DNA from 2 places in the Mesorhizobium sp. GW821-FHT07A06 genome. Region 2 is predicted to be linked to the other one. Evidence: predicted binding sites of a transcription regulator. Region 2 holds the regulator's gene; the other holds the start of a gene.
The links. The regulator LexA, encoded in region 2, represses DNA repair genes until DNA is damaged. The targets are predictions, from matches to a motif close to TGTTCNNNNTGTGTTCNG.
Positions count from the first base shown of each region.

Region 1: the regulator LexA is predicted to act here: its motif matches at 5,406-5,423, upstream of recA (recombinase RecA).

Region 1 is NZ_JBWKRC010000001.1:848,408-859,427, forward strand. It holds gene sufD (Fe-S cluster assembly protein SufD) at 1-93, shown strand, start outside; gene AC07SZ_RS04280 (cysteine desulfurase) at 98-1,342, shown strand; gene AC07SZ_RS04285 (SUF system Fe-S cluster assembly protein) at 1,351-1,743, shown strand; gene sufA (Fe-S cluster assembly scaffold SufA) at 1,927-2,307, shown strand; gene AC07SZ_RS04295 (GFA family protein) at 2,342-2,839, opposite strand; gene AC07SZ_RS04300 (TfoX/Sxy family protein) at 2,929-3,252, shown strand; gene AC07SZ_RS04305 (pseudouridine-5'-phosphate glycosidase) at 3,262-4,179, opposite strand; gene AC07SZ_RS04310 (carbohydrate kinase family protein) at 4,255-5,199, opposite strand; gene recA (recombinase RecA) at 5,481-6,581, shown strand; gene alaS (alanine--tRNA ligase) at 6,956-9,622, shown strand; gene AC07SZ_RS04325 (SDR family oxidoreductase) at 9,633-10,928, shown strand; gene AC07SZ_RS04330 (DUF2269 family protein) at 10,925-11,020, shown strand, end outside.
Region 2 is NZ_JBWKRC010000007.1:162,461-173,480, reverse strand. It holds gene gltA (citrate synthase) at 1-795, opposite strand, end outside; gene gltX (glutamate--tRNA ligase) at 980-2,404, opposite strand; gene AC07SZ_RS22700 (ComEC/Rec2 family competence protein) at 2,507-4,960, shown strand; gene lexA (transcriptional repressor LexA) at 4,954-5,691, opposite strand; gene AC07SZ_RS22690 (GntR family transcriptional regulator) at 6,044-6,817, opposite strand; gene AC07SZ_RS22685 (ABC transporter substrate-binding protein) at 6,972-7,958, shown strand; gene AC07SZ_RS22680 (ABC transporter ATP-binding protein) at 8,016-8,795, shown strand; gene AC07SZ_RS22675 (ABC transporter permease) at 8,801-9,724, shown strand; gene kynU (kynureninase) at 9,759-11,006, shown strand; gene kynA (tryptophan 2,3-dioxygenase) at 11,011-11,020, opposite strand, start outside.

The DNA of each region.
Region 1 (11,020 bases), on a different contig from region 2:
TTCGTCGCCGAGGTGATCGAGGAACTGGATGACGAGTCGATCGTCGAGGCGCTGGAAGCACGGCTGGACGACTGGTTTTTGACACACGGGTGAAATAATGAACGCTCCAGGCAAGATCGGAGATTTCTACGACGTCGAGGCGATCCGTCGCGACTTTCCGATCCTGTCGCGGGAGGTGTACGGCAAGAAGCTGGTCTATCTCGACAATGGCGCCTCGGCGCAGAAGCCGCAGGTGGTGCTGGATACGATCCAGCACGCCTATTCCCAGGAATACGCCAACGTCCATCGCGGCCTGCATTTCCTGTCGAATGCCGCGACCGACGCTTATGAAAAAGCGCGTGAGACGGTGCGCCGCTTCCTCAACGCACCGAGCACCGACAACATCGTTTTCACCTCCAACACGACCTCGGCGATCAACACGGTCGCCTATGGCTATGGCATGCCCAATATCGGCGAGGGCGACGAGATCGTGCTGTCGATCATGGAGCACCACTCCAACATCGTTCCCTGGCATTTCATCCGCGAGCGGCAGGGCGCCAAGCTGGTTTGGGTGCCGGTCGACGATCTCGGCGTCTTCCATATCGAGGAATTCGAGAAGCGGCTGACAGACCGCACCAAGCTTGTCGCCATCACCCAGATGTCGAATGCGCTGGGCACGGTGACGCCGATCAAGGAGATCGTGCGCATCGCGCATGCGCGCGGCATTCCCGTACTCGTCGACGGCAGCCAGAGCGCCGTGCACATGCCGATCGACGTGCAGGATCTCGACTGCGACTTCTTCGTCTTCACCGGCCACAAGGTCTATGGCCCCTCGGGCATCGGCGTGCTCTACGGCAAGAAGGACATTCTCCAGGGTATGCGGCCCTTCATGGGTGGCGGCGAGATGATCGAGGAGGTGACGGAAGACATCGTCACCTACAACGAGCCGCCGCATCGCTTCGAGGCCGGCACGCCGCCGATCGTCCAGGCGATCGGGCTCGGTGCCGCGCTTGACTACATGGAAAAGATCGGCCGCGAGCGCATCGCGGCGCATGAGGAAGACCTCAAGACCTATGCGCATGAGCGGCTGCGCGCCATCAACTCGCTGCGTATCTTCGGCGACGCGCCGGGTAAAGGCGCGATCATCTCCTTCGAACTGCAAGGCATTCATGCCCATGACGTGTCGATGGTGATAGACAGGCAGGGCGTTGCCGTGCGCGCGGGCACCCATTGTGCCCAGCCGCTGTTGAAACGCTTTGGCGTAACCTCCACATGCAGGGCATCGTTCGGCATGTATAATACCAGGGCCGAAGTCGACGCTTTGGCCGAGGCGCTCGAAAAAGCGCGAAAGTTCTTTGGGTGATGACGACCATGGACGATGTGAGCACAACCGCTGAGACCGCGCCGGGAACGGCTGCAGATGGCATCGTATCGGCCTCCGCCATTCCCGCCGACGAACTTGCGCGGCTGACAGACGATATCGTCTCGGCGCTGAAGACGGTCTACGACCCGGAAATCCCGGCCGACATCTACGAGCTTGGCCTCGTCTACAAGATCGACATCGAGGACGACCGCTCGGTCAAGATCGACATGACGCTGACCGCGCCGGGCTGCCCGGTGGCCGGCGAAATGCCGGGCTGGGTGGAAAATGCCGTCGGCGCCGTCGAAGGCGTGTCCGGCGTCGAGGTCAACATGACCTTCGACCCGCCCTGGTCGCCCGACCGCATGTCGGAAGAGGCACAGGTGGCGGTGGGCTGGTACTAAAGCATGTCGCCCAAAAGTGACCTCGGTTTTGGGACAACGACATGCATAAACCAAAAACCTAAAGCGCGTCACGCTTTAGCAGGTCGAGCCCGGTACACTTGCGCCGGTGGTAAAAGTTCACCATTTTAGGTGAGGAATCATTCGGCAGGCCTTGAACCTGCATGGAATGGAGAAGGAAAGAGAATGGGACGCTTTGCCGTCATCACGATGACCGAAAAGGCCGCCGACCGGGTGCGCGAGATCGTGGCTACCCGTGACAACGCGCATGGCATCCGCCTCGGCATCAAGAAGGGCGGCTGCGCCGGCATGGAATACACGGTAGACCTGGTGACTGAACCCAACACCAAGGACGACCATATCGAGCGCGACGGCGCCCATGTCTATGTCGCGCCGGAGGCGGCGCTCTTCCTGTTCGGCACCGAGATGGATTTCGAGCAGACGACGCTGCGCACCGGCTTCACCTTCCACAACCCGAACCAGAGTTCGGCCTGCGGCTGCGGCGAGTCCGTCGAACTGAAGCCGGCTGACCTCAAAGCGCTGGCAGAGGCACGCGCCTCGGCCTGATCTTTCCTTCGCCCTGCTTGCGGGGCGAAGGAAACTACTCCACCCACATACCCGTCCGCTTGTGCCAGTCGGCGATCGACTCTTCCGGGTAGATATCGAACACCTTGTCGCGCTTGCCGATCACGGGTTCGACCCAGTTTGCCTTGTATTTCAGCATAAGATGCACCTTTTCAGGCGGTTTCGGCAGGTCGCTGTCGATCGCCGAGGCGAAGGGATGCACCAGTTCCGGCCAGGTCGGATCGTAGAGCCAGAGCGCCGCCCCGCATTTGCGGCAGAAATTGCGTTCGCCGGTCGAGACCTCGCAATGCGGACGCTCGTCGTCCTCGATCTCGGCACGGTAGACGCCAAGGCTCCTCTTGCCCCTGATGTTCAGCGTTTCGTAGTCGGCACCGAGATTGATGGCGAAACCGCCGCCGCCCTGCTGCTTGCGGCAGATCGAACAGTAGCACAGCATGAACGGGACGGGCGTGTGGCTCTCCACCTCGAAACGCACGGCGTTGCAGCGGCAGGATCCCTTGAGCAGAAGCGGCATGACAAAAACTCCGACTGAATGATCTCAACCTGTCAGCATGATCTTGGTTGCGCGGTGACAATGTCAAATGCCGGTGACATGATCGCGGCATGGACAATGAACGCATCGCCGAACTGTTCGCCGGCCTTGGCCCGGTCAGCATCCGCAGGCTGTTCGGCGGCAAGGGCATCTATTTCGACGGCGTCATCGTCGCCATCGTGCTGCGCGGCGAATTGCTGATGAAGGCCGACGAGCAAAGCGTCCCCGACTTCGAAGCCGAGGGCTGCAAGCAATGGACCTATACCGGCTCGCGCCACGGCAAGCTGGTCGCCATGCCCTATTGGAGCATTCCCGACAGTGCCTTTGACGATCCGGACGAGATGACGGTGTGGGCACGCCGCGCCCATGAGGCTGGAAGGCGCGCAGGCAAGTAGCCGCCGAACCTACAGCGCCTTTGCTATCTCGGCCGCCAGCCTCGCATTGTTTTCGACCAGCGCGACGTTGGTCTTCAGGCTGCGGCCGCCGGTGAGTTCGAGTATCTTCGACAGCAGGAACGGCGTCACCGCCTTGCCGGTCACGTGCAGAGCCTCGGCGGCCTTTTGCGCCGCTTCGATATAGCCCGCCATTTCTTCGGCCGGGATTTCGTGGTCCTGCGGCACCGGGTTGGCGATCAGCATGCCGCCGCCGAGCCCAAGCGCAGCCCGGGTCTGGTGGAAATGCGCGATGTCTTCCGGCTTGTACAAGGTGAGAGGCGCGCGGAACGGCGACTGCCGCGACCAGAAGGCGGGCATGGTCTCGCAGCCATGGCCGACAACAGGCACGCCGCGCGTCTCCAGCACTTCCAGCGTTTTTTCGATATCGAGAATGGCCTTGGCGCCGGCCGAGACGACGATGACCGGTGTGCGCGCCAACTCATCGAGATCGGCCGAAATATCGAAACTCGTTTCCGCCCCCTTGTGCACGCCGCCAATGCCGCCGGTGGCGAACACTTTTATCCCGACCATATGGGCGGCGATCATCGTCGCGGCGACCGTGGTGCCGCCGGTACGTCCTTGCGCGACGGCGAAGCCGAGGTCGGCGCGCGACAGCTTCATGGCGTCGCCGGTCATGGCGAGCGATTCGCGTTCGCCGTCGGAAAGGCCGATCTTGATGCGCCCGCCGACCACGGCGATCGTCGCCGGCACGGCACCACCGTCGCTGATGATCTTCTCGACGTTCGCCGCCATGGCGCCATTGTCGGGGTAGGGCATGCCATGGGTGATGATGGTGCTTTCCAGCGCCACCACCGGGCGTCCGGCGGCCAGGGCTTGCGCCACCGGCGCGTGGATATCGATGAAGGGGCGTGCGGTCTCTGGCGTCATCTCTAATCTCCAACCGGTGTGCGTTGCATCCATCAAGACGCGCGGCGGCACTCCGGTACTATGAATTTGCCGGTCTCATGCCACTTCCTGCACATCGGGCACAAGGGCCAGCGCTTCCATGAAGGCGGCTGCGGTGAAATCGGGAACGGCGTCGGCGCTCTCGATGGCCAGGGTTGCCGCGGCGACGCCTTCCCGCAACGCCGCCCGCAAGGGTATGCCGCGCAGCAAGGCGGCGACCGTTGCCCCCGCCAGCGCATCTCCCGCGCCGGTGACGTCCACAACTTTCCTCGGGGCGGGCGGCATGATGGCAAACATGCCGTCGCGATCGAAACCCAGCACCGGGCCGCCGCCCGCCGTTACCACCGCGCTGGCGAGGCCGGCGCGCTTCAACCCGTCAACGATGCCGCGCTGGGAAGCCGCGCCGTCCAGGCCTGCCAGCGCGAGGGCCTCGCGCTGGTTCATGAAGACGACGGCCAGATTGCCGAGCACCGGCTTCAGGCGCACGATCTTGGCCGGCGAAATGGCAATGGCGAATACGGGCTTGCCGGCGGCAAGCGAAACCAGTCGCTCCAGTGCCGCCGACGGCAGATTGGCGTCACACAGGATGGCGTCGGCGGCCGCGATCGCCTCCCGCACCTTGGATCGGCGGATCTGCTTGGGAAACGCCAGGTCGTACAGCGCCATGTCGGCAAAGCCGACGATCAACTCGCCTTCGCGATCGATCAACGCGGTATAGCTTGGTGTCGTGCGGTCAAGGAACACCGCTGACAGATCTGCAATCCCTGCCTTCGCTATGGCGCGTGAAACGGTGTCGCCCGCCGCATCGCCGCCGCGCATCGAAAGCAGCGAAGCGGAGACGCCGCGCAACACTGTGTTGCGCAGCGCGTTGAAGACGCCGCCGCCGACATCCTCGCGCATCGTGCCGGGGTTGGACGCGGCCGGCACGTAGAGGCCGGACACCTGGCCGCGCCGGTCGATGTGGGCCCCTCCCACGGCCAGTATCTTTGCGGATTTCACCATGGCGGCGATATGACCTTTGTTGTTGCAGCCGCACAAGCGCTAGGCTGCGCGACAGAGCTTCGCATGCAAGGCAGCGATTCGGCAGGCCGGGACAACGGCGCCGGCTGGCCCAATGGGAGGCGGGTTGCTGCTCGCGTTTCTGGTACGAAAAAAGAACAAATCAGGATATCGTTTATTTTTCAAACGGTTGTTGCCTCTTGCCAAATGAGAACAAAAAAGGTACAAAATGCCAGGGATTGCGGATTGTCCGGCCTTCATTGACGACCAAGGGGTGATGTATCATGGCTCAGAATTCTTTGCGGCTTGTAGAGGATAAGGCAGTGGACAAATCAAAGGCTCTGGATGCGGCGCTGTCGCAAATCGAGCGGGCTTTCGGCAAGGGCTCGATCATGCGGCTCGGCGCCAACGAGCAGGTCGTCGAGATCGAAACGGTGCCGACCGGTTCGCTCGGCCTCGACATCGCCCTCGGGGTTGGTGGCCTGCCGCGCGGCCGCATTATCGAGATCTACGGGCCGGAAAGCTCGGGCAAGACGACGCTGGCGCTGCATACGGTGGCCGAAGCCCAGAAGAAGGGCGGCATCTGCGCCTTCGTCGATGCCGAGCATGCGCTCGATCCGGTCTATGCCCGCAAGCTCGGTGTCGATCTTGAAAACCTGCTGATCTCGCAGCCCGACACGGGCGAACAGGCGCTGGAGATTTGCGACACGCTGGTGCGTTCCGGCGCCATCGATGTGCTGGTGGTCGATTCGGTCGCGGCGCTGACGCCGCGCGCGGAAATCGAGGGCGAGATGGGCGATTCGCTGCCCGGCCTGCAGGCCCGCCTGATGAGCCAGGCGCTGCGCAAGCTGACCGCCTCGATCTCGCGCTCCAACACCATGGTCATCTTCATCAACCAGATCCGCATGAAGATCGGCGTCATGTTCGGTTCGCCCGAAACCACGACCGGCGGCAACGCGCTGAAATTCTATGCATCGGTGCGCCTCGACATCCGCCGCATCGGCTCGGTCAAGGATCGCGACGAGGTCGTCGGCAACCAGACCCGCGTCAAGGTCGTCAAGAACAAGCTGGCGCCGCCCTTCAAGGTGGTCGAATTTGACATCATGTATGGCGAGGGCGTGTCCAAGACCGGCGAACTGGTCGATCTCGGCGTCAAGGCCGGCGTGGTCGAGAAGTCGGGCGCCTGGTTCTCCTACAATTCGCAGCGTCTCGGCCAGGGCCGCGAAAACGCAAAACTGTTCCTGCGCGACAATCCCGATACCGCGCGCGAGATCGAACTGGCGCTGAGACAGAATGCCGGGCTGATCGCCGAGAAATTCCTCGAGAATGGCGGCTCCGAGGGCAACGGCGACGACGGTTTTGAGGACGAAGCCGGCGCGATGTAGGACACTGCCAGAGTTCGGCCATAAAGCCGGCCTATGACCTGATGCTTAAGTAATCGAGTTCTTTCGTACCGCGTTCAAAACCGCCGGCCTTCGAGCCGGCGGTTTTTGTTTTTGGACAGTGCGGAGCCGGCCTGACAAGCTCCTGAAGCGCTTCGCGTCTGAGCGGATTCACGCGACACGCTTCAGGTCTTTATCCTCATGCATGTCGCTATGCCAAAACCGAGGTCGTTTTGGGCGACGTGCATTGGATTGGCCCAATTCCGTGTTTCTGGACAGGGTGCGGTGTGCCCGCTAAAAGGCCAAGTCAATCTTCTAAAAAGCAGAGACCAGTTTCCGCCGGCCGCGCCGGCGGTTTTCGCGAAAAGGCAGCAGTCATGAGTGGCGTGAACGAGATCCGGTCGACATTTCTCGACTATTTCCGCAAGGAGGGCCACGAGGTCGTGGCTTCGAGCCCGCTCGTGCCGCGCAACGATCCGACATTGATGTTCACCAATGCCGGCATGGTGCAGTTCAAGAACGTCTTCACCGGTTTGGAGAAGCGGACCTATTCGCGCGCCACCACTGCCCAGAAGAGCGTTCGCGCCGGCGGCAAGCACAACGACCTCGACAATGTCGGCTACACCGCGCGTCACCTGACCTTCTTCGAGATGCTCGGCAATTTCTCCTTCGGCGATTATTTCAAGGAGCGCGCCATCGAGCTTGCCTGGAACCTGATCACCAGGGAATTCGGGCTGAAGAAGGACAAGCTGCTGGTCACCGTCTACCACACCGACGATGAGGCGGCGGGCTTCTGGAAGAAGATCGCCGGTTTCTCGGACGATCGCATTATCCGCATCCCGACCTCGGACAATTTCTGGGCGATGGGCGACACCGGTCCTTGCGGGCCGTGCTCGGAAATCTTCATCGATCGTGGCGAGCACATCTGGGGTGGCCCTCCCGGCAGTCCCGAGGAAGACGGCGACCGGTTCCTTGAATTCTGGAACCTGGTGTTCATGCAATATGAACAGGTGACGAAGGACGAGCGCATCGACCTGCCGCGTCCTTCGATCGACACCGGCATGGGTTTGGAGCGCATGGCGTCCATCCTGCAGGGCGTGGAAAGCGTTTTCGAAACCGACCTGTTCCGTCACCTCATCGATGCGGCGTCTTCCGCGCTTGGGCGCGCGCCGGATGCCGAAACGGTGGCGTCCTATCGTGTCATTGCCGATCATTTGCGCTCGTCCTCCTTCCTGGTCGCCGACGGCGTGCTGCCGTCGAACGAAGGCCGCGGCTATGTGCTGCGCCGCATCATGCGCCGCGCCATGCGCCACGCGCAGCTGCTCGGCGCGAGCGAGCCGCTGATGTGGAAGCTGGTGCCGGCCCTGGTGCGCGAGATGGGCCAAGCCTATCCCGAATTGCTGCGCGGCGAACAGCTGATCACGGAAACGTTGAAGCTCGAGGAGACGCGCTTCCGCAAGACGCTGGTGCGCGGCCTCGGCCTGCTCTCCGAGGCGACGGACACGCTGCATGCCGGCGACATGCTGGATGGCGAAACGGCTTTCAAGCTCTACGACACCTACGGCTTCCCGCTCGACTTGACGCAGGACGCGCTACGCCAGCGCAACATCTCGGTTGATCTTGCCGGCTTCACCAATGCGATGGAGCAGCAGAAGGCCGAGGCGCGCAAACACTGGGCGGGATCTGGCGAGGCTGCCACCGAGACGGTGTGGTTTTCGGTGCGCGAAAAGACCGGTGCCACCGAATTCCTCGGCTACGAGACTGAAGCCGCGGAAGGCCTCATCCAGGCGCTGGTCCGGGACGGCAAGACCGTCGACAGCGCCGGCAAGGGTGACGCGGTTGCGGTGGTCGTCAACCAGACGCCATTCTATGGCGAGTCCGGCGGCCAGATGGGCGATACTGGCGTCATTTCGGGCGAAGGCTTCTCGATCGAGATCTCCGACACGCAGAAGAAGGCGGATGGGCTGTTCGTGCATCTGGGCAAGGTGGCGAGCGGCACGGTCAAGACGGGCGCTGCCGTTGAGCTCAAGGTCGACCATAACAGGCGCTCCAGGCTGCGCGCCAACCACTCCGCCACCCACCTGATCCATGAGGCGCTGCGCGAGGTGCTGGGCACCCATGTCGCGCAGAAGGGCTCGCTGGTCGCGCCGGAGCGCCTGCGCTTCGATATCTCGCACAACAAGCCGATTTCGGCCGAAGAGCTCGAAGAGGTCGAGCGCATGGCCAATGAAATCGTCGTGCAGAACGGCCCGGTGACCACGCGCCTGATGTCGGTCGACGACGCCATTGCCGAGGGCGCCATGGCGCTGTTCGGCGAGAAGTATGGCGATGAAGTGCGCGTCGTGTCGATGGGCACCGGGCTGCACGGCGCCAAGGCCAACCGGCCCTATTCGGTCGAGCTCTGCGGCGGCACCCATGTCAGGGCGACCGGCGACATCGGTCTGGTGCGCGTCGTTTCCGACAGCGCGGTTGCCGCCGGCGTGCGCCGTATCGAGGCATTGACCGGCGAGGCGGCCAGAAAACATCTCGACGAGCAGGATCGGCGTCTGAAGGCGACGGCAGCGACGCTGAAGATCTCGCCCGCCGACGTGCCGGCGCGCGTCGAGGCTTTGCTTGAGGAGCGCAAGAAGCTCGAGAAGGACCTCACCGAAGCGCGCAAGAAACTGGCGCTGGGCGGCGGTGCCGCGGCCGGCGCGCCCTCGGAGAACGAGACGGTCGCGGGCATCGGCTTCCTCGGCAAGGCCGTCTCCGGCGTCTCGCCGAAGGACCTGAAGCCGCTGGCCGATGCCGGCAAGACCTCGCTCGGCTCCGGCGTCGTCGTCTTCGTGGGTGCCGGTGAGGATAACAAGGCAAGCGTCGTAGTTGCCGTCACCGACGATCTCGTCGGCCGCTTCAGCGCTGTCGACCTGGTGCGCGTCGCCTCCGCCGCCTTGGGCGGGCAGGGCGGTGGCGGCCGGCCCGACATGGCCCAGGCCGGTGGCCCTGACGCCTCGAAGGCCAATGATGCGATTGCGGCGGTCAGGGCGGCACTCGAAGCCGCCTGAAAGCCGCGACATGAAAATACTCGTCCTCGGCGGCTATGGTTTGATCGGGGACGCCGTCATTGGCCGTTTGCTTCGCGACGGTCATCAGGTGACCGGTCTCGGTCGCGAAGTCGGGGATGCCGGGCGGCGCCGGCCGGCGGTTCGCTGGATCGCGGCGGACATGTCGAAACTGCTCGCCGCTGAAGACTGGCTGCCGGTGGTTGCGGGCATGGACGCGGTTGTCAACGCCGCGGGCGCCTTGCAGGACGGCCCGCGCGACCGTCTGGACGCCGTTCACCGGGGCTCGGTGGTGGCACTTGTCGCGGCTTGCGAACAGGCCGGTGTGCATCGCTTTGCGCAGATATCCGCGATCGGCGCCGATCTCGCTTCGCCAAATCCTTTCTTCAGCACCAAGGCGCAAGGCGACAAAGCCGTCGCAAGCTCATCCCTGGAGTGGACCATTCTGCGGCCGGGCCTTGTGATCGCGCCCGCCGCCTATGGCGGCACGGCGCTTCTGCGTGCCCTTGCGGCATTCCCTGGTTTTATTCCGGCCGTCATGCCGCGCCAACCGATCCAGACTGTATCGGTCGCCGATGTTGCCGAAGCGGTGTCGCGCGCGGTCGCCGGATCGCTGCCACCCCGACTTGCCATCGATCTCGTCGAGGGCAATGCCAGATCTCTCTCCGATGTTCTGCTGTCCTTTCGCGCATGGCTTGGTCTGCCGCAAGCACGGGTCATGCCGATGCCGGCCATCCTTGGCCGGTTCGCCAGTGTCGTTGCCGATGCCGTTGGCGTCCTTGGTTGGCGCTCTCCTCTACGCAGCTCGGCACTTGCCGCGCTGGCGGACGGCATCACAGGCAATGCCCGGTCCTGGAATGCCGTTTGCGACCATCCGCTTCAGCCGCTGGAGGCAACGCTGGCCGATATGCCGGCACATGCTCAGGAACGATGGTTCGCGCGCCTTTGGCTGGCGAAGCCTGTTATCTTCGCTTGCCTGTCTCTGTTCTGGCTCGTTTCGGGCATCATTGGCATGATCCGGCAAGATCAGGCCGCGGACATTCTCGCCTCACGCGGTGTGTCGGTGGATTTCGCGCATATTTGCGTTCTGGTCGGCAGCGCCGCGGATATCGTCGTTGGCGCGGCGGTTCTGGTCCGGCCTTTCGCCAAGCCCGCGCTGCTGGCGATGATTGCGATCACACTCTCCTATCTGGCGGGGGCGACGCTTTTTGTTCCAAGTCTATGGCTTGATCCACTGGGTCCGCTGGTCAAGACGATACCCGGGCTTTGCCTGGTGCTGGTGGCGCTCGCGGTGCTGGACGAGCGATGAGCCTCTGGGCTGACATATTGCGCTGGGCGCATGTCATCGGCGGCACGGTTCTGTTCGGCACCGGTGCCGGCATCGCCTTCTTCATGCTGATG
Region 2 (11,020 bases):
GCAGGCGAACGGGTTGGCGCCGGAAGAGCCGGCGAGGCGAACCGTAGAGGTCGAGGCATTCTGCTCGTGATCGGCGTGCAGGATGAAGATGCGCTCCATGGCGCGCGCCAGTACCGGGTTGATCTTGTACTCCTCGCACGGCACCGCAAAGCACATATGCAGGAAGTTTGCCGCGAAACCGAGATCGTTCTTCGGGTAAATAAAGGGCTGGCCGATGTGGTACTTGTAGGCCATGGCCGCGATCGTCGGCATCTTGGCGATCAGCCGCATGGAAGCGACCATGCGCTGGTACGGGTCGGAGATGTCGGTGGAGTCGTGATAGAAGGCCGACAGCGCGCCGACCACGCCGCACATCACCGCCATCGGGTGCGCATCGCGGCGAAAGCCGGTGAAGAAGCGCGACATCTGCTCGTGCACCATGGTGTGGCGCGTTACGCGGTAATCGAAATCGTCCTTCTGCGCCTTGGTCGGCAGTTCACCGTAGAGCAGGAGATAGCAGACTTCGAGGAAGTCGCCGTGTTCAGCCAACTGGTCGATCGGATAGCCACGATGCAAGAGGATGCCGGCATCGCCGTCGATGAAGGTGATTTCGGACTCGCAGCTTGCGGTCGAGGTGAAACCGGGGTCGTAGGTGAACGCGCCGGTGGTGCTGTAGAGCGAAGCGATGTCGATGACGTCAGGCCCGACGGAGCCGCTTCGCACCTTGAATTCATGGGTCTTGCCGGCGAATTCAAGCGTTGCCGTAGCTTCTTGGTTCTTGCCGCCCACATCCAGTTTTTTCGCAGCTTCGGTCATTGCAAACTCCTTCTTGTTTCCTCATGCCGGCAAAGGCAAATTTCTGCAGAGCGACACGTCGAAATCACCGCAATGCGCGTATTCGCCACCGCATTTTAGGAGGTGCGTGCCAGATTGGGCCAAGACCTAATGTTGCACTGCGAAACGCGCCTTTCAATGCCAATCTTCTTGGGCCAGTTTGCTCCTAATCGATTTGATCCGCTATGCGCGCCAGGCTCTCCTCGCGCCCAAGCACGGCAAGCACGTCGAACACACCCGGCGAGGTGCTTTTGCCAGTCAGCGCGGCCCGCAGGGGCTGGGCCACGGCGCCAAGCTTGTGGCCGCCGGCCAGCGCATAATCGCGGATCGCGGCCTCCGCCGCGGCAGCCGTCCAGTCGCCCGAAACCGCGTTCAAAGCTTCGTGAGCGCCACGCAGGATCTTGCGCGCTTCGTCGTTGAGCAAGAGCGTGGCCTTGTCGTCGAGCGGCAGCGGGCGCGTGGCGAACAGGAAGGCCGCGCCATCGACAAGCTCGACCAGCGTCTTGGCACGCTCCTTCAGCCCCGGAAGGGCTGCCAGCAACTGCGCCTTCTTCGTGTCGTCAAGGCGCGCGGCCATCGCCGGGCCGCCCTCGAGATAGGGCAGGGTGGCGATGAAGATGTCGAACAGTTCGGCATCGGCCATGCGGCGCATATGCGCGCCATTGATCGCTTCCAGCTTGGCGAAATCGAAGCGGGCCGCGCCCTTGTTGACGTCGCCAATGTCGAACCAGGAGATCATGTCCTTGATCGACATGATCTCGTCGTCGCCGTGGCTCCAGCCCAGGCGCGCCAGGTAGTTGAGCAGCGCCTCCGGCAGGTAGCCCATGGCCCGATAGGCCTCGACGCCGAGCGCGCCGTGACGCTTCGAAAGCTTGGCGCCGTCGGCGCCGTGGATCAGCGGGATATGCGACATCGACGGCACGTCCCAACCCATGGCATTGTAGATCACCGTCTGGCGGGCGGCATTCGTCAGGTGGTCGTCGCCGCGGATGATGTGCGTGACACCCATGTCGTGGTCGTCGACGACGACGGCATGCATGTAGGTGGGGTTGCCGTCCGAACGCAGGATGATGAAGTCGTCGAGATCCTTGTTGGGGAAGCGCACCTCGCCCTGGACGCGATCCTGGACGATCGTCTCGCCCTCGGTCGGCGCTTTGATGCGGATTGCGCCCTTGACGCCGGCTGGCGCCTCGGACGGATCGCGATCGCGCCACTGGCCATTGTAGCGCGGCGGCAGACCCTTGGCGCGAGCCGCCTCGCGCATCGCCTCCAGTTCGGCAGGCGTCTCGTAGCTGTAATAGGCCTTGCCCATGCGCACGAGCTCCTCCGCGACCTCGCGGTGGCGCGGGGCGCGCTCGAATTGCGAAACCGCATCGCCGTCCCAGCCAAGACCGAGCCAGGTGAGGCCGTCCAGGATGGCGGCCGTCGCGGCATCGGTCGAACGCTCGCGATCGGTGTCCTCGATGCGCAGCAGCATCGTGCCGGCGGTATGTTTGGCATAGAGCCAGTTGAACAGTGCCGTGCGCGCGCCTCCGATATGCAGGTAACCGGTGGGCGAGGGGGCAAAACGGGTGACGACCTTGTCGGACATGAAACTCTCGGAAACCATCTGAAGCGGGGCGCGGCGGCGCGGACTTTCGCGCGTTGCGCGTTCATGTAGCATAGGGCGTCAGGGGTGCAAGGGGCAGACCCGATGGCTGGACGTGGCCGGGGCTCGGATCAGGGCGAGGACGCTGTGGTTGGCGTCAGCGAACGGTCCCTGTTTGCAATCCCGCCGCCGGCCTCGCTGCCGCCATCACCTCTCGTTCCCGGCTCCGGCAGCCAACCTTTGCCAGGGGGTACCCCAGCACAAATTCCGCCCGCCACTGGCAGGATTGCGCGTATCGGGCGGCAAATTGGCCAGGCCTCCTTGCCTCGCCTGCGCCACAGTGTGACGACGGCAGCGGAGCTGGAACTTGACCGAGGCATCGCCTTCCTGCTGGTGCCGGTCTGCCTGGCCGCTGGTGCGATCGGCTATTACGCGCTGGCGGCGGAGCCTGACTTTGCAAAGCCTGTGGCGATCGTCGTGCTGATGGTGATCTGTGCGCTTGTCTCGCGCTCCTGGCCGAAAACCCATCTGGCCTTCATGGCGGCATTGATGTGCGCGTTGGGCCTGCTTGCCGCCAAGGTCGAGACCTGGCGGGCCGGCACCCGGATGCTGGGTTCGGAAATCTCGACGCAAGTGACCGGCCGTGTCGTCTCGCTCGACCGCATGGAGACCGGCCGCATCCGATTGACCATAGATGTGACGTCGACGGCCCGGCCAAAACTGCGTTACGCGCCGGAAAGGGTGCGGCTCTCGGCGCGCAAGATACCTGACGACATGACAGCCGGCTCGCTGATATCGGGCTATGCGAAGCTGCTGCCGCCGACAGGTCCGGTGCGGCCGGACAGCTACGATTTCTCGTTCGACAGCTACTTTGCCGGCATCGGTGGCAGCGGCTTCTTCCTTGGCAATCCAAGAATCATCTCCGCCGACGACAATGAGATGCCCCTGTCGGCCCGCCTGTTTTCAGGGATAGAAAATGCGCGCGAAGCCATCGCCGACCACATCAGGGGCGTTGTTGGCGGCGCCGAAGGCGAGATCGCGGCAGCGCTGATCGTTGGCGTGCGCGCCGGCATTCCCGATGAAATCAACGAATCAATGCGGCGCACCGGCATCTATCACATCATCTCCATTTCCGGACTGCATATGGCGCTGGTCGCCGGCACCATCATGGGGCTGTTGCGCGGTGCCTTCGCGCTGTTCCCGGATTTTTCCGCGCGTCGGTCGGTGAAGAAATACGCGGCCGCCGTGGCACTGTTGTCGATCGCCGCCTACCTCATCATCTCAGGCGTGGTCGTTGCCGCCGAGCGCAGCTTCATCATGCTGGCGGTAATGTTGATTGCCGTATTGTTCGATCGCGCCGCGCTGACCATGCGCAACCTCGCCATCTCGGCAATCGCCGTCATCGTGGTGTCGCCGCACGAGGTGGTCGGTCCAAGTTTCCAGATGTCTTTCGCCGCGACCGCCGCGCTGGTCGGCGCCTATGCCGGCTGGGCGGATCACCGTGCGGGAAAGGCAAGACCGCCGCCGCCAAAGCGGTCCCTGCCGGGCTTTCTCACGCGAAAATTCCTGCTGGCGACGGGCGGGTTGGCGATGACCTCCATCACTGCCGGCTGCGCCACGGCGCTGTTTGCCATCTGGCATTTCCAGCGTGTGTCACCGCTCAGCCTGTTCGCCAATCTCGCCGTCATGCCGATCGTTTCTCTGATTGTCATGCCTTTCGCTGTTCTCAGTTCTCTTGCGATGCCCTTTGGTGCCGATGGTCCCTTTCTCTACGTGATGGGCAAGGGGCTGACGGCCATGATCGCCATATCGGCGTGGATATCGGAACGCTCCCCCGTCGATGCGATCGGGCTGATTTCACAGCACTCGGTGCTGCTGGTGACGATCGCACTGGTCATCGCAACGATGGCGACGACATGGCTGCGGCTCGCGGCAGTGCCATTCGCGCTCGCCGGCCTGTTGACGGTGTCGGATACGCGCACGCCGGATGTGCTGATCTCGGAAGACGCGCGCCTGGTCGCGGTGCCGATCGGCGGTGGCGAACTCGCGGTCAGCCGGGCTCGCCCGAACGAATTCACCGTCGACAATTGGAAACGCGCGCTGGTCTCCGAAACAATTGTCGCACCGGAGATGTTCAACAAGGCAGAGGGACAATTCGATATTGCCGATGCCGTCAATCTGCCGCCAGGGGCGCCGTTTTATTGCACGGAGGGCATCTGTCTCGCCCGGCATCCGTCTGGCGCGATCATCGCGCATGTCGAAGACCGCAAGGCTACCTGGAAGGCCTGCGGCTTCGCCGACCTGATCGTTGTCAATGACGCGACGGGCTACGATGCCTGCCACAACCCGCTGGTTCTCGTCGTCACCAAACGGCAACTTGCACGCAAGGGCAGTGCCGCCGTCTTCTTCGACCGCCAATCGGCGACCAGTCCGCCAATCATCAGCTTCGCCGTGGACGGACCGTATCGGCCTTGGCACGCACAACGAAAGTTTTCGCGTGAGGCGAGGGGACTGCCGCCCTATCAAAAACCCGAAACGCCGGCCGCTCCTGCTCAGTAGCGCCTGATCAGCCCGACCAGCTTGCCTTGCACCTTGACCCTGTCCGGCCCGAAAATGCGCGTCTCGTAGGCCGGGTTGGCGGCTTCAAGGGCAATCGAAGCGCCCTTGCGGCGGAATCGCTTCAAGGTCGCTTCCTCCTCGTCGACCAGCGCCACGACGATCTCGCCCGGGCTCGCCGTATCGGCGTTGCGGATAATGACCGTGTCGCCATCGAAGATGCCGGCCTCGATCATCGAATCGCCCTTGACCTCCAGCGCATAGTGTTCGCCACCCATGATCATGTCCGGCGGCACTGAGATCGAATGCGTCTGATGCTGGATGGCATCGATCGGCACACCGGCGGCGATACGGCCCATCACCGGGATCGACACGGCGGCGACCGCGTCGTCGTCATTCCCGGCAAAGGGCAAGCGTGACGGCGCCGGCTTGATCTGGCGGCCAACGCCGCCCTGACCAAGACTGCCTTGAATGACGCTAGGCGAGAATTTCTTTGCCGCGTTGAGGCCTGGCGCGATCGAATCCGGCAGCCGCAGCACTTCCAATGCCCGCGCCCGGTTGGGCAGCCGGCGGATGAAGCCGCGTTCCTCGAGCGCCGTGATCAGGCGATGGATCCCTGACTTGGAGGCGAGATCGAGCGCTTCCTTCATCTCGTCAAAGGAGGGTGGGATACCGCTTTCCTTCAGCCGTTCATGAATGAACATCAGAAGTTCATGTTGCTTGCGCGTCAGCATGGCGCCCCCCAGGCATTGAACGAAGGGTGTGAATCGGAATCGAAAAACAAACCCAGAACAAACACTATCTGTTCCAGTTGTGTTCCGCAACTGTTTAAAGTTTAGTGAACTTGTTAAGACATCTGAAATTATCCGCCGCCGGCAGTGCGCAGCGATCGACCGCCTTCGCCGCCAACGCGAGCATTGAAATCATTTTGGTTAATCGCCTGTGGCCTACCTCTTGATGGACCTTGGCATCGGTTTCTCAAGGGCGTCCAGAGGCTGGATTTGCGTCGTTGGTCGATCCCTTCCTGGCGGAACGAAACGAAATCAAAACGCCAACGATCATGCCTCAAGAGAAAGAACGATGAAGTCATCCCGAAATTGCCTTCAGGCTGCCGGCGCGTGCGGTATAATTGTTCGCGCCGCTGTCCTCGCTGTGAACGTAGACATGCAGCGTGTAGCCGATATGCGCCGTCATCAGCGCTTTCGCCCGCTCGACATCGCGATCGAGGGCCGCTTCCATGATCGCGGTGTGATGCTCGATCGCGATCGCCTCGCGCAGGGCGTCCATTGCCTCGCCATAGCCATGCTTGAGGCCGGCCGCCGCCCGCAATGTCGGCGCCAGTCCGAGAAAACGATGATGCCGCCGCAACTGATCGGCGATTGTCGAGCGGAAGCGCAACAGCCAGTTGGACGTCGCGGCACTCAGCAATGCCGCGTGAAAGGCCTCGTGGCTCTCGTCCCATTGGTCGACCGCGTCATCAGAGGGGTCGTCGACCGCGGTCTTGCAGCGGGAGAGGCGGTAGTGAGCGGTGACAACCGCGTCCTCCCATTCCCTGCCGCCTTTCCCGATCGATTCCAGGAACAGCGGCATCTCCACAACCATCCTTGCGCGAGCCAGGTCCTCGAGTTCGGCCCGCGACACCGGAGCCACGGCAAAGCCGCGATTGCTGATGGCCGTAACCAGGCGCTCAGCCTCAAGCCGAGACAAGGCTTCACGCAGCGGTGTCCAGCCGACGCCGTATTGACCGCGCAGCGCGCTCAGCTTGAGCGGCGCGCCCGGCATGAGGCGTGTGGTCAGGATATCGCGCCGCAGCAACTGATAGGCAGCCTCGGTTTTCGTGGAGTTGTTCTGATCCTGCATCGCGATCCGTCCATCGTCGGGCATGTGGAAATTATATATGATGGTGGCCCATGGCAAGAATTATATATAATGTTTGACAGGTGACGACGGACTGACCATGATCGCCGCAGTTGCCGTCCCGATGAGCGGCGCTGATCAAATCTGGGAGGAAATGATGTTGAAGTCGAAATCCGCTTGGCTGTCGGGATTGGCCCTGGCAGGCGCATTGATGGTCAGCGCGGGGAGTGCCGCCGCCGACCAGATTCGCATCGGCATCGCCAATTTCGGCGAGCATCCGCAGCTCAACGCCGCCATAGCCGGGTTCAAGAAAGCGCTGACGGACAATGGCTTTGTCGAGGGCAAGGATGTCGTCTACACGGAGAGCCATACCAATTTCGATGCATCGCTAGTCCCGCAGATGATCGCCAAGCTGCAGGCGGAGCAGCCCAAGCTGATCTACACCATCACCACCCCGGTCTCGCAGATCGCCAAGAAGGCGCTTGCCGGTTCCGGTATTCCGATCGTCTTTGCCGCTGTCACCGATCCGGTCGCGGCCAAGCTGGTGCCGTCGTGGGACGCCGGAGACGAAGGCATGACGGGCGCCAGCGATCTGCAGGATGTCGCCGCTGTCATGGCCTTCACCAAGAAGCTGCTGCCGAATGCCAAGCGCTTCGGCGTCCCTTACAATCCGGGCGAGGCCAATGACGTTGCCTTGGTCGAGAAGATCAAGGCGGCCGCACCGGCGGCCGGTTTCGAGGTCGTGGAAGTCGGCATCGACAACGTCAATGACATCCAGCAGCGCATCGCCGCGCTCGCCGGCAAGGCAGACGTGATCTACGGCCCGGCTTCAAACCTGATCCAGCCGGCGATCGCCGCTGTCTCCGCGGCCGCTCGCCAGGCCGGAATCCCAATCGTCAACTCCGATGACAGCGCGGTCCGCAACGGCACGGTGCCGGCAAGCTTCGCGGTCAATTACACCCAGGTCGGCGTCAACGCCGGCAACATCGCCGCCGAAATCCTCAAGGGCAAGGATCCCAAGACGATCGCGCCGTCGCGCCCTGCCTACAAGGATCACATGGCAACGATTTCCCGCAAGGCGATGGCCGCGTTCGGCATGGAGATACCGGCGTCGATGGCCGACTGCGGCTGCATCGTCGACTGACATCGGCACTGAAGGATGACGGCGTCGGCGCCGTCATCCTGAGGTCAGGGAGGAACGATGCTCGAGATCCGATCCGCGCGCAAAGTATTCTACAAGGGCCAGGCCGATGAGAAGATCGCGCTGGACGGTCTCAGCCTGTCGCTGGCCACGGGCGAGTTCGGCATCGTCATCGGCTCCAACGGAGCCGGCAAGAGCAGCATGCTCAATGCCATTTCCGGAGCTCTTGTCCTGGATTCCGGCAGGATCCTGATCAATGGCGCCGACGTCACGGCCATGCCGGTGTACAAACGTGCCGCAAGATTGGCACGCGTCTTCCAGGATCCGATGCGCGGCACAGCCGCCAGCATGACGGTGGCGGAGAACATGCTGCTGGCCGACCTGCGCAGCCAAAAACGCACGCTGCGGCAAGGGCTGAACGCTACGCGGCTTGCATCCTACAAGGAGCGCCTGTCGATATTGGGCCTCGGCCTTGAAAATCGCCTCGATACCCGTGTCGACCTGCTCTCGGGCGGGCAGCGACAGTCGCTCTCGCTGATCATGGCCGTGGGCGGATCGCCGGACTTGCTGTTGCTCGACGAACATACGGCCGCGCTCGACCCGCGCACGGCCGAGATCGTCATGCAGGCGACGGTGCGGGCCGTCAACGCGCTGAAGCTGACGACCCTGATGGTGACCCACAACATGCAGCACGCCGTCGACTATGGCAGCCGGGTGATCATGCTCGATGCGGGCCGGGTCCTGCTTGAAGTCACCGGGGAAGAGAAGGCGAGGGTCACGGTCATCGACCTCATCGGCCATTTTTCGGTCAAGACCGACCGCATGTTGTTGGCGAGCTGATCATCATGGGTTTTGTTCAGGAGGTTCTCACCAGCTTCGTCGCGATCATACCGGTCACGCTGGCGCAAAGCCTGATCCTGGCCTTTGTCGTGCTCGGGATCATGATCCCGTTTCGCATGTTGAATTTTCCCGATCTGACCAGCGAAGGCGCGTTTCCGCTGGGTGGCTGCGTCTGCGGCGTGCTGCTGGCTGCCGGCGTATCGCCGCTGGCGGCCATCGCGGTTGCATTCGCGGCGGGCTTCGCGGCGGGCTGCTGCACCGCCTTCATCCATCTGCGTTTCCGCATCCACACACTTCTTGCGGGCATCCTGATGATGACGATGCTCTACAGCATCAACCTTCGCATCATGGGCAAGTCCAACCTCTCCGTCTTCGGCTCGCCCACCGTGTTCGACTGGGTGCCGTTCGCGCGGCCGGGTTTTCCGGCCAGCAAGATCGTTGTCGCCGGCCTCCTCGCGCTCATCGTCTTCATGGCGCTCTATATGTTTTTCAGGACCGAGAAGGGGACCGCTGTGCGTGCCGTGGGCGCCAATCCCGATATGGCCGAGGCTCAAGGCATCAATGTCTGGGCGGCGACCATTGGCGGTGTCGGACTGGCGAGTGCATTTTCGGCCTCGAGCGGCGCACTGATGGTGCAGTCGCAGGGCTTCGCCGACGTCAATATGGGGCTGGGGATTCTCATCAACGGCCTTGCCGCGCTGATGATCGGCGAGGCCGTCGTCGGCAAGCAGACGGTTTGGCGCCAACTGGTGGCGCCCTTCGCCGGCGCGATCATCTACTACCAACTGGTGTCGTTCTGCCTTGCCGCAGGCATGCCGCCTCCCGACCTGAAGCTTGCCACGGGCCTGTTCGTGCTCGCCATGCTTGCCCTGCCCAGCCTCAAGCGCGGCAGGGGCCCGGCACCGGCGCGCGAAGCGATCCGTGAATAATCAGACGTGAATAACCCCAGGGACGTCACAAATCATGCGTGCAACGCTCGATCTCGCGGCAGTGGAAGCCATGGATGCGGCGGATCCGCTGCGTGCCATGCGCGACCGGTTCATTTTGCCGGAAGGCGTGATCTATCTCGACGGCAATTCGCTGGGCGCCGCGGCGCCATGCGTGTTCAATGAGCTGCAGAAGGCCGCGACGCAGGAGTGGGCGCAGGACCTCATCCGCGCCTGGAACACCGCCGGCTGGTTCGATATGCCGGTCGCGCTTGGCGACCAGCTGGGGCGCCTGATCGGCGCTGCGGCCGGCCAGACGGTGGTCTGCGACACGACGTCGATCAACATCTACAAGGTGCTGCATGCCGCCCTTGCCATGCGGCCGGACCGCACGGTGATCGTCGCCGAGGGCGACAGCTTTCCGACCGATCTCTACATGGCCGAAGGGGTCGCCTCGACGCGGCCGGGCACGGTGCTGCGGCTCGAGGGCGTCGATGCTCCGACCATTGAAGAGCTGATCGACGAGCGCGTCGCGGTGATCCTGGTCAACCACGTCAATTACAAATCCGGACAGCTGCGCGAGATGGCGGCCCTGACGCGCAAGGCCCACCAGGCCGGCGCGCTGATCGTCTGGGATCTCTGCCACACCGCGGGAGCCTTGCCGGTCGAACTCGATGCCGCCAATGCCGATTTCGCCATCGGCTGCACCTACAAATATCTGAATGGCGGCCCCGGCGCGCCGGCCTTCATCTATGCCGCGACACGCCATCATGACCATGTCCATCAGCCGCTCAGCGGCTGGTGGGGCCATGCGCGGCCGTTCGCCTTCGAGCAGGGTTTTGCCGCCGGCAGCGGCATCCGCCGGTTCCTGTGCGGCACGCAGCCGGTGCTGTCGATGCGGGCGCTGAAGGGCGCGCTGGATATCTGGGACGAGGTCGACATGGCGGCGGTGCGCAAGAAGAGCATTGCCTTGACTGAGCTGTTCATCCGGCTCGTCGAAGCCAGATGCGGCGCCTATGGGCTCGAACTGGAAAGCCCACGCGACGGCAATGCGCGCGGCAGCCAGGTGTCGTTCCTCCATGCGCATGGCTACCAGGTGATGCGGGCCCTGATCGAGCGCGGCGTGATCGGCGATTTTCGCGCGCCGTCGACCATCCGTTTCGGCTTCACGCCGCTTTATGTCGGCTACAGGGACGTGTGGCGGGCGGTCGAGGTGCTGGAGGACATACTGCGCACCGGCGCCTGGCAGGAAGCGCGTTTCGCGGTCAAGACGGCGGTGACTTGAGACCTCAGAGCCGG